2 regions of the Actinomadura sp. NEAU-AAG7 genome follow, and region 2 is predicted to be linked to the other one. Evidence: riboswitches for the same ligand, from Rfam matches in the RefSeq annotation. Region 2 holds a riboswitch; the other holds the start of a gene.

Region 1 (4,206 bases), 340 kb from region 2:
CGACACGCAGGTCGCGGTGTCCACGCACCTCGGCGCGACGACGCTGCCCGCGCTGCTCGCGCTCGCCGACCGCGCCGGGCTGCACGGCGCCGACCTGCTGACCGCGCTGGTCGCCGGGTACGAGGCCGCGTCCGTCATCGCGGAGGGCGGCGCCGACGTCTCGACCGCGCGGGGGTTCCGCGCGAGCAGCGTCTACGGGCCGTTCGCGGCGGCGGCCGGGTCGGCGCGGCTGCTGGGCCTGACCGCCGGGCGGACCGTCTCCGCCCTCGGCCTCGCCGCCGCGTTCGGCGGCGGGACGAACCAGACGTGGGTCGCGGGCACGCAGGAGTGGCGCTACCAGGTCGGCGCGGCGAGCCGCAACGGCATGGTCGCGGCGCTGCTGGCCGCGCGGGGCGTCACCGGCGCGCCGGACGCGCTCGACGGCGCCGCCGGGCACCTGCGCGCCTTCACCGGCACCGTCCCCGCCCCCGCCGACCTGCGGCTCGGCGAGGACTGGCGGCTCCGGCGCGTCACCTACAAGCCGTATCCGGTCTGCGCGATCAACCAGATCCCGGTCACGCTGCTGACCGGCCTCGCCCGCCGCCACGGCATCGGAGCCGACGACGTCGTGGCGGCCGTCGTCGAACTCCCCTCCGACGACGCCGCCTATCCGGGCGTCGACGCGCACGGCCCGTTCCGCGACGTCGGCGGGACGCTGATGAGCCTGCCCTACTGCCTCGCGGTCGCGCTGCGCGAGGGCGGCATCGAGCTGGACGACCTGTACGGGTGGGACGACCCCGCGCTGATGGACCTGGTCCGCCGCGTCCGGGTCGTCCCGGCGGACCTGCCGCGCGGCGCCTGCCGGATCACCGTCCAGACCCGGGAGGACGGGACGCGCGTCGCGGAGCACGCCCCGGACCCCTCCACGTTCGACTGGGACCGCCACGAGACCGCCGACCGGCTGCGCGCGATGGCCGCCGAGACACCGCTGACCGCCGACCGGCTGGAGCGGTTCGTCGAGGTCGTCCTCGACCTCGACCGGCGGCCGGTGCGCGAGCTGGTCGACGCGACGATCACCGAACCGAAGGAGTGACCCCCTGATGCGAGCCACCCTCATCTACGGCCGCGGCGACGTCCGGGTCGAGGAGGTGCCCGACCCGGTGCTGCGGGAGCCGACCGACGCGATCGTGCGGGTGACGCGCGCCTGCGTCTGCGGCAGCGACCTGCACCGCTACCGCGGCATGGACCCCGTGGACGAGGGGCTGCGCATCGGCCACGAGTTCATGGGCGTGGTCGAGGAGACCGGCGCCGACGTGGGCTCGGTGCGGCGCGGCGACGTCGTCCTCGTCCCGTTCCTGTGGTGCGACAACTCGTGCGACTTCTGCCGGGACGGCCTGCACGGCTCCTGCCGCAACGGCGGCCGCTGGGCCGTCGGCGGGCTGGACGGCGGCCAGGGCGAGGCCGCGCGCGTCCCGCAGGCCGACGGCACGCTGGTCAAGCTGCCGGTCGGCGCCGACGACCCGGTGATCCCCTCGGTGATGGCGCTGTCGGACGTGCTGCCCACCGGCCACCACGCCGCCGTCACCGCCGGGGTCGGCAAGGGCTCCACGGTCGCCGTCATCGGCGACGGCGCGGTCGGGCTGTGCGCGGTGCTGTCGGCCGCGCGGCTCGGCGCCGAGCGGATCGTCCTGCTCGGCCGCCACCGGGCCCGCACCGACCTCGGCCGCCGGTTCGGCGCGACCGACGTCGTCCCCGGCCGCGGCGCCGAGGCGGTCGCCGCGATGCGCGAGGCCACCGGCGGCGACGGCATCCCCCACGTGCTCGAATGCGTCGGCAACACCGAGGCGTTCGAGACGGCGCTCGGCGGCGTCCGCGACGGCGGCACGATCAGCCGGGTCGGCGTCCCGCAGTACGCGCAGGCGCGCATGGACTTCGACGTCTTCATGCGCAACCTCACCATCACCGGCGGCGTCGCGCCGGCGCGCCGCTACGTCCCCGAGCTGCTGGCCGAGGTGCTCGACGGCACGATCACGCCGGGTGAGGTGTTCGACCTCTCGGTGAGCCTGGACGACATCGCGGACGGCTTCCGCGCGATGAACGACCGCGAGGCGCTGAAGGTCCTCGTCCGCCCCTGACTCGACACTGACTTCCGCCTTGACGCACGACCCCCGCAGGGCCCTGCCGCCACCGCGTGCAGGGCCCTGACGTGCACCTTCACCCTAGATCCTGATTTTGCTGGAGTTTGCCAACCATTGGCGATATGAGTAACTTGTCCCACTCGGACGCCCTCCAGGCGATCCATCACCAGTGTCCCTAGATGGGGTCATTGGTGTGACCTGAGCCGATTCTTTGCGCTCGGGCCACCACATCAGCGCCGCTGCGTCGCAGCAGCGGCGACGCCGAGTCCGCCGTCGCGCGGAGCCGGGGACCCAACCTCGCATCGGGGTGAATCGGCCTGTCACCAGGCCGTAGGGCGACTTCCAGCCCGAACCCGTCAGCTAACCCGGTAGGCGTCTGGAAGCCAAGGAGTTCCCCCCTGTGAAAGGCAAGCACGGCAGCAACTGGACCGTCCGCAACCTCAACCCCCGGGTCGCCGGAGCCGTGGCCGGAGTCGCCGCCCTCGGCGTGATCGGCGGCATCGTGCAGGTCACGACGGGCTCGTCGGGTTCCGACCCGGCCGACTCGGTGGCCGCGATCCAGACCGTCCCGCAGGCGCCGAACCAGACGGACCGGTCCCCGGCGGGCACCCCCGAGGCGCGCGAGCGCAAGGCCGGCAAGCGCGAGGCCGACAAGCGCGAACGCGACACCCGCGACCGCGCCTCGCGCGAGCGGCGCACGGAGAAGAAGACCCCGGAGCCAGTGGCCGGCCCCCGCTCGGAGGTCATCGAACGGGCCAAGACCTGGAACCCGGGCACCTCCGACCGCGTCTCCTACAGCCAGACCGACTACCACAACGGCTACCGCACCGACTGCTCGGGCTTCGTCTCGATGGCGCTCGGCCTGCCCAAGCCCGGCGAGAACACCGTCGGCCTGACCTCCTCGCGCCTCACCGAGCGCATCTCGATGTCGGAACTGAAGAAGGGCGACCTCGTCATGGACGCGCTGGGCACCAACACGACCCGGCACGTCGTCATCTTCGAGAAGTGGGCGAACAGCGACCACACCGCCTACTGGGCCTACGAGCAGCGCGGCCGCTACGGCACCGACCACCGGACCCGCGACTACGGCCTCTCGTCCGGCAGCGAGTACAAGGCGTACCGCCCGACCAACCTCTGAGCGCACGGCAAGGGCCCGGCCCGGGGCGTCCCCGGGCCGGGCTCTTGGCCGTCCCGGAGGTCAGGTGTCGGCGAGGATGCGGGCCACGGTGGCGCTCAGCGCGCGGACGCCCCGCGTGCTCGTCGGGTCGATGCCGGTCAGCTCCCGGGCCCGGCGCAGCCGGTAGTCGAGGGTGCGGGGGTGGACGTACAGGTGCGCCGCCGTCAGCAGCCGGTTCATGTCGTGGCGGTAGTAGGCGTCGAGCGTGGAGACCAGGTCGGGCCCCTGGAAGAGCCGGTCGGCGATGCCGCGCAGCCAGTGGTCGACCTCGGGGACCCGCGCGGCGCCCAGCTCGACGAAGACGTCCGCGAGCGTGGTGACCTTGCGCGGGACGGCCTCGACCGGCGCCGCCCCGCTGATCCGCCGCGCCAGCGGCAGCGCGCCGGGCAGCGCGCCCGCGTCCGCGACCGTGGCGCCGACGGCGCAGCGCCGCCCGGCGATCTCGGCGACGGCGGCGGACATGGCGAGGGCGCGCTCCCATTCCCGCTCGGAGACCTCGGTCAGTTCGGGGGGCTCCGCCGGCTCGGGGGGCTCGGCCGGTTCGGGGGGCTCGGCGGGCTCGGCGGGCTCGTCCGGTTCGCGCTCGGAGGGGCCGGACGTCGCCTCGCACGGGAGCGGGAGCAGCGCGACGAACTCGCGGGGGTCCTGCCAGCGCATCGGCACCCGGTCCGTGTCGACCAGGACGCCGATGATCTCGGCGCGGGCGGGGGGCGGGAGCGGCGGGTCCTGGTCGGCGATCCGGACGACGGTCAGCAGGTAGCGGTCCGGGACGGGCAGGCCGAGGCGCCGCGCCAGCTCGGCCGCCGACGGGTCCCCGGCCAGCAGCGCCGCCGCGAGCTGCTGGACGCGCTCGACGAGGGGCACGACGTTCCGCTGCCCGTCCAGGAAGCCGCGCGTGTAGGCGTTCTGCGC
Region 2 (4,206 bases):
CGCGTCGTAGACGAGCAGGCAGCCCGCGACGGCCGGCGGCGCCACGACGTCCACCCGGCTCCCGGACACCAGCTCGCGGACGACCACGATCACGGGCAGGCCGACGATGAGCGTGTCGACGATGCGGGCCAGCAGCCGCTGCCCCGGCTCGGCGAGCCCGTCCGGCCCGGCGGCGGCCTCGGCCACGGCCTCGCCGGAAGGCTCGGCGTCGGGCTCGGGGTCGGCGTCGGGGCGGGCGGGTTCGGCGGGGTCGGTGAGCGGCTCGTCCGGGTGCTGCGATGCCGTCATCGAGAAACTACTCCGCGTAGTCGTAGTCGTCCACTCGCTCGTCGATGACGATCGTCCCCGCGAAACGGTCGTGCAGGGCCTGGTGCAGGGGCTGGTCCCAGATCGCCCACAGGTGCGCCATCAGCGCGCCCGCCCAGACGAGCAACATGCCGTAGGCAGCGTAGTTCCAGACCATCACCGCGAGCACGAGAAAGAAGAACACGCCCAACTGGTAGGCGACATGGGTGATGGCGGCGCGCCACACCGCCTGGGTGGTCGTGATGGCGTTTCCAGCGGGACGCACCTGGACGACGCCCAGCCCGAGCACGCGCTTGCCCAGCGTCCTCCCCCACACGGACAACTGGACGGCCTCATAGATGAACGGCAGAACCGACAGAACGCAGAACAGGGTGAAGATGATGGGCCAGTTCCAGATGCCGCCGTCGTCCTCCGCCTTGCTGCCGGGCTTGCCCAGGCCGAACGCGCCCACCGTGATCGGGAGGACGAGCGCGAAACCGAAGACCGCGACGAGCGCGTTGTCGAGGACGCGCGCGCCGGCGCGCCGGTGGATGGGCGCGAGGGGCAGATCGGCGGCGCTCCCGTCATAGGCGCCGCCCCCCGGGTACTGGTCGTAGGCCGACTCATAGGACGGCTCATAAGACCGCGGCTGCTCATAGGACGGCGCCTCATGGGACGGCTGCCATTGTTGCTGCGGCGGCGGTGACTGCGGCCGCTGAGGCTGCTGCTGAGGCTGCTGCTGCCACTGCGGCGGGCCCTGGTAGGGGGGCGGGGGGCCGTACGAGCCCTGCCCCTGCTGCGGGTGGTAAGGCCGCCCGCGGTCGGGGTTCTCACTCATTGCGGTCAGTCCTCCAGGCGAAGCAGCATCCGGGTGTTGCCCAACGTATTGGGCTTGACCCGGTCGAGGTCGAGGAACTCTGCCACGCCCTCGTCGTAAGAGCGGAGAAGTTCCTCATACACCTCCGGCGCCACCGGGGTCCCGAGTATCTGCTCGAAGCCGTGGCGGACGAAGAACTCCACTTCAAAGGTAAGGCAGAACACCCTCCGCACGCCGAGTTCCCGGGCCGTTTCCAGGAGCCGGTCGACGATCCGGTGCCCGATGCCCCTGCCGGTCAGCCCCTTGTCCACCGCGACGGAGCGGACTTCGGCCAGGTCCTCCCACATCACGTGCAGCGCGCCGCAGCCGAGGACGCGCCCGTCGGCGTCCTGCGCGACCCAGAACTCCTGTACGTCCTCGTACAGCTTCACCGTGGACTTCTTGAGCAGGCGTCGCCCCGTTCCCGCGTACAGGCCGACCAGTCTGCGGATCTCCTGAACATCGGCGGTGCGGGCACGCCTGATCTCGACTTCCACAAACAGGCGAGATTATCGAACACCGGACAGCGGGTCGGACACCGGGCTCCCGCGTCCGCGCCGATGGGGCGGTGAGCCGCCCGCCCGCCCGCCGGGCCTTCATAACTAGCCAACAAGAACTAGTCCGCCTACGGAAAGTGAGCCAAAGCGCACTATCCGCACCGCGATCGGGTGCGGAACTGTCATGGCGACCAGCGAATTCGCATGTTCTGGTTGGCATCCAATGCCGGGTCCGTTAGTGTCCTGCGCTGACGTCGGCCAACCGCATGGCGGAGGCCGAACCGCCGAGTCCCCGGGTCGCAACCAGTGTCCCGAGGAGCCGGGGACCCCACTCCCGGCCGCCCGGGACAGCGTCCAGGGAAGCGGCCGGCAGGGGTGAATCCGTATTCGCGCGCGGACCGATCCGCGCGTGCCTGCGGACGGGCTGCTCCGGCCCGAACCCGTCAGCTAACTCGGTAGGCGGACGAGGAGAGGAGAATCGGTGGAGCCGTCCCGGCCCGCACCCGTTTCACGCTCTGCACGCCCACGGAAGGCAAGCCCGGCGAATGGGCACCCGGCCCGTTTCCGGGGACGCGCGATCGCCGTCGCCGGCGCGCTCGCCGTCGTCTCCGTCGCCCCCCATGCCCTGGCCCCGCACACCGTCGCGGCCGCCCACGCCGACCCGAAGCCCACGACCAAGGAGCTCAGGGCCCAGGCGCTCAAACTCGCCGACCAGCTTGAGCAGATGACCGAGCAGTACAACGGGCTCAAGGTCAAGCTCCAGCAGGCGCAGCGGGCCGCGAAGGTCGCCACCGACAACGCCAAGCGCCAGGAAGAGTCGCTCAAGGGAATCCGCGACAAGGTCGGCGCGCTGGCCGCCACCAGCTACATGCAGGGCGGCTCGGACCCCACGGTGTCCTTCGTCGCCTCCCAGGACCCGCAGGCCGTCCTCGACCAGGCCGCCACGCTCAACTACTTCGCCACCCAGGACAGCACGAGGGTCCTGGGGCTCATGCAGGCCATGCAGGGCGCCCAGCGCGCCCGCAAGTCGGCCGAGGCGCGCGCCCAGCAGGTGGCGCAGCTGCGGAGCCAGCTCGACTCCCAGCGCAAGAAGGTCTCGCAGAGCTATGAGAAGATCCGCGGCAAGCTGGTCAAGGAGGACCCCACCCAGCTCACCAAGCTCCCCACCGTCGGCACGGGCAAGGCCGCGCAGGCGCTGCGGATCGCGATGACCAAGATGGGGCGTCCGTACGTGTGGGGCGCCTCCGGGCCGACCACGTTCGACTGCTCCGGTCTGACGATGTGGGCCTACAAGCAGGTCGGCATCAACCTGCCGCACTACACCGGCAGCCAGTGGAACGCCGGCACGCACGTCTCCGAGAGCGAGCTGCAGCCGGGCGACCTGGTGTTCTTCTACTCCGACCTGCACCACGTCGGGATGTACATCGGGGGCGGCAAGATGCTGCACGCCCCGCACACCGGCGACGTCGTGAAGATCGCCCCGATGGGGGGTCGTCCCTTCGCGGGCGGGGTCCGGGTCGCCTGAGCCGAACCCAGCCCAGTCCGGCCCAGTCGACAGCCGGGAGCCCGCCGACCCGCAAGCCGAGGTGACATGGCATCCGCCGGACGGACCGGGGATGGCACTCGCCTCTCGACCGGAGGTGGCGCACGATGTCCCGCGGACGGCGGTGGCGGGCGCGGTCAGGGCCCGTGCCGCCGCGGCGGTGACAGGACGAACGGTCTTGCGACGAGCGTTCTTGCGACGAGCGGTGGTGCGACGAGCGGTGGTGCGACGAGCGGTGGTGCGATGCGACGAACAACGTCCGCGGCGACGCCTGCTGCAGGGACCTACCTGTCAGGCCGTCGGCGCCGCCGCTGCGGGGTCGGACGGAGTTCGCGAAAGTTGGCCGCCTGTTCTCTCCTTGGTGACGCCCGCCGTCCCCTGACGGGCGTCGTCTGTGCACTCCGCTAGATGAGCTGCCTCCGGGCCGCCCACACAACGGCCTCGATAGGGGTGTTGACCTCCAGCCGGTCGCAGATGGTCCGCAGCCGCCGGCGTAGGGTCCGTGCGCTCAGTTCCAGCTTGCGTGCCGCCACATCGGCGGTGACACCGCTGGCGATCTGGGCGAGCAGCCGAATCTCCTCATCGCTCAGCCGCAGATCGTCGATGCCACGTCGCAGCAGTGTGGCCTGTTCCACTCCGTCCTCCCTCGTCCGTGGTTGATGACCGCGGGGATGCAGCCGTCCGCTGCACAGGCACGGGTTGGCCTCGATCTGTACGCGTTGGGTTGCCGGGTCCGGAGCCTTCCGGACTTAGATCATCGGGTTCCTTTGCTGTCTCGCGCGCTTGGCCGGAGGTGGCCGATGGGCCGATTGCTGGGTCGAGCGGGGGAACTCCGGGTGACGATTCACTCGTTGGCCTACCGGACGACGACACGCTCCCAGGTCCGGGCCGGCCCACGACGGCGTGGGGAGGCCCCTTCGGAACGGGGTATGTCTCGCCGGGGACGGGTCACGATCGCCAGCCATCGAAACCGTCCCTTCCGGTTGGACTCACGAAATCTCCGCGCGGACGAAGATCGTGAATCG

The links. Region 2 has a riboswitch for cyclic di-AMP ahead of KLI87_RS05795 (NlpC/P60 family protein). Riboswitches for the same ligand answer to the same signal wherever they lie in the genome.
Region 1: another riboswitch for cyclic di-AMP. It lies ahead of KLI87_RS07305 (hypothetical protein); the one in region 2 lies ahead of KLI87_RS05795 (NlpC/P60 family protein).

Annotation. Positions count from the first base shown of each region.
Region 1 covers NZ_JAHFZY010000001.1:1,603,135-1,607,340, reverse strand. Annotated here, with positions in the region: gene KLI87_RS07315 (MmgE/PrpD family protein) at 1-1,072, shown strand, start outside; gene KLI87_RS07310 (zinc-binding dehydrogenase) at 1,080-2,114, shown strand; cyclic di-AMP (ydaO/yuaA leader) riboswitch at 2,367-2,507, shown strand; gene KLI87_RS07305 (hypothetical protein) at 2,518-3,255, shown strand; gene KLI87_RS07300 (CdaR family transcriptional regulator) at 3,316-4,206, opposite strand, start outside.
Region 2 covers NZ_JAHFZY010000001.1:1,264,006-1,268,211, reverse strand. Annotated here, with positions in the region: gene KLI87_RS05810 (RDD family protein) at 1-288, opposite strand, end outside; gene KLI87_RS05805 (RDD family protein) at 296-1,123, opposite strand; gene KLI87_RS05800 (amino-acid N-acetyltransferase) at 1,129-1,638, opposite strand; cyclic di-AMP (ydaO/yuaA leader) riboswitch at 1,911-2,116, shown strand; gene KLI87_RS05795 (NlpC/P60 family protein) at 2,120-3,163, shown strand; gene KLI87_RS05790 (LuxR C-terminal-related transcriptional regulator) at 3,586-3,816, opposite strand.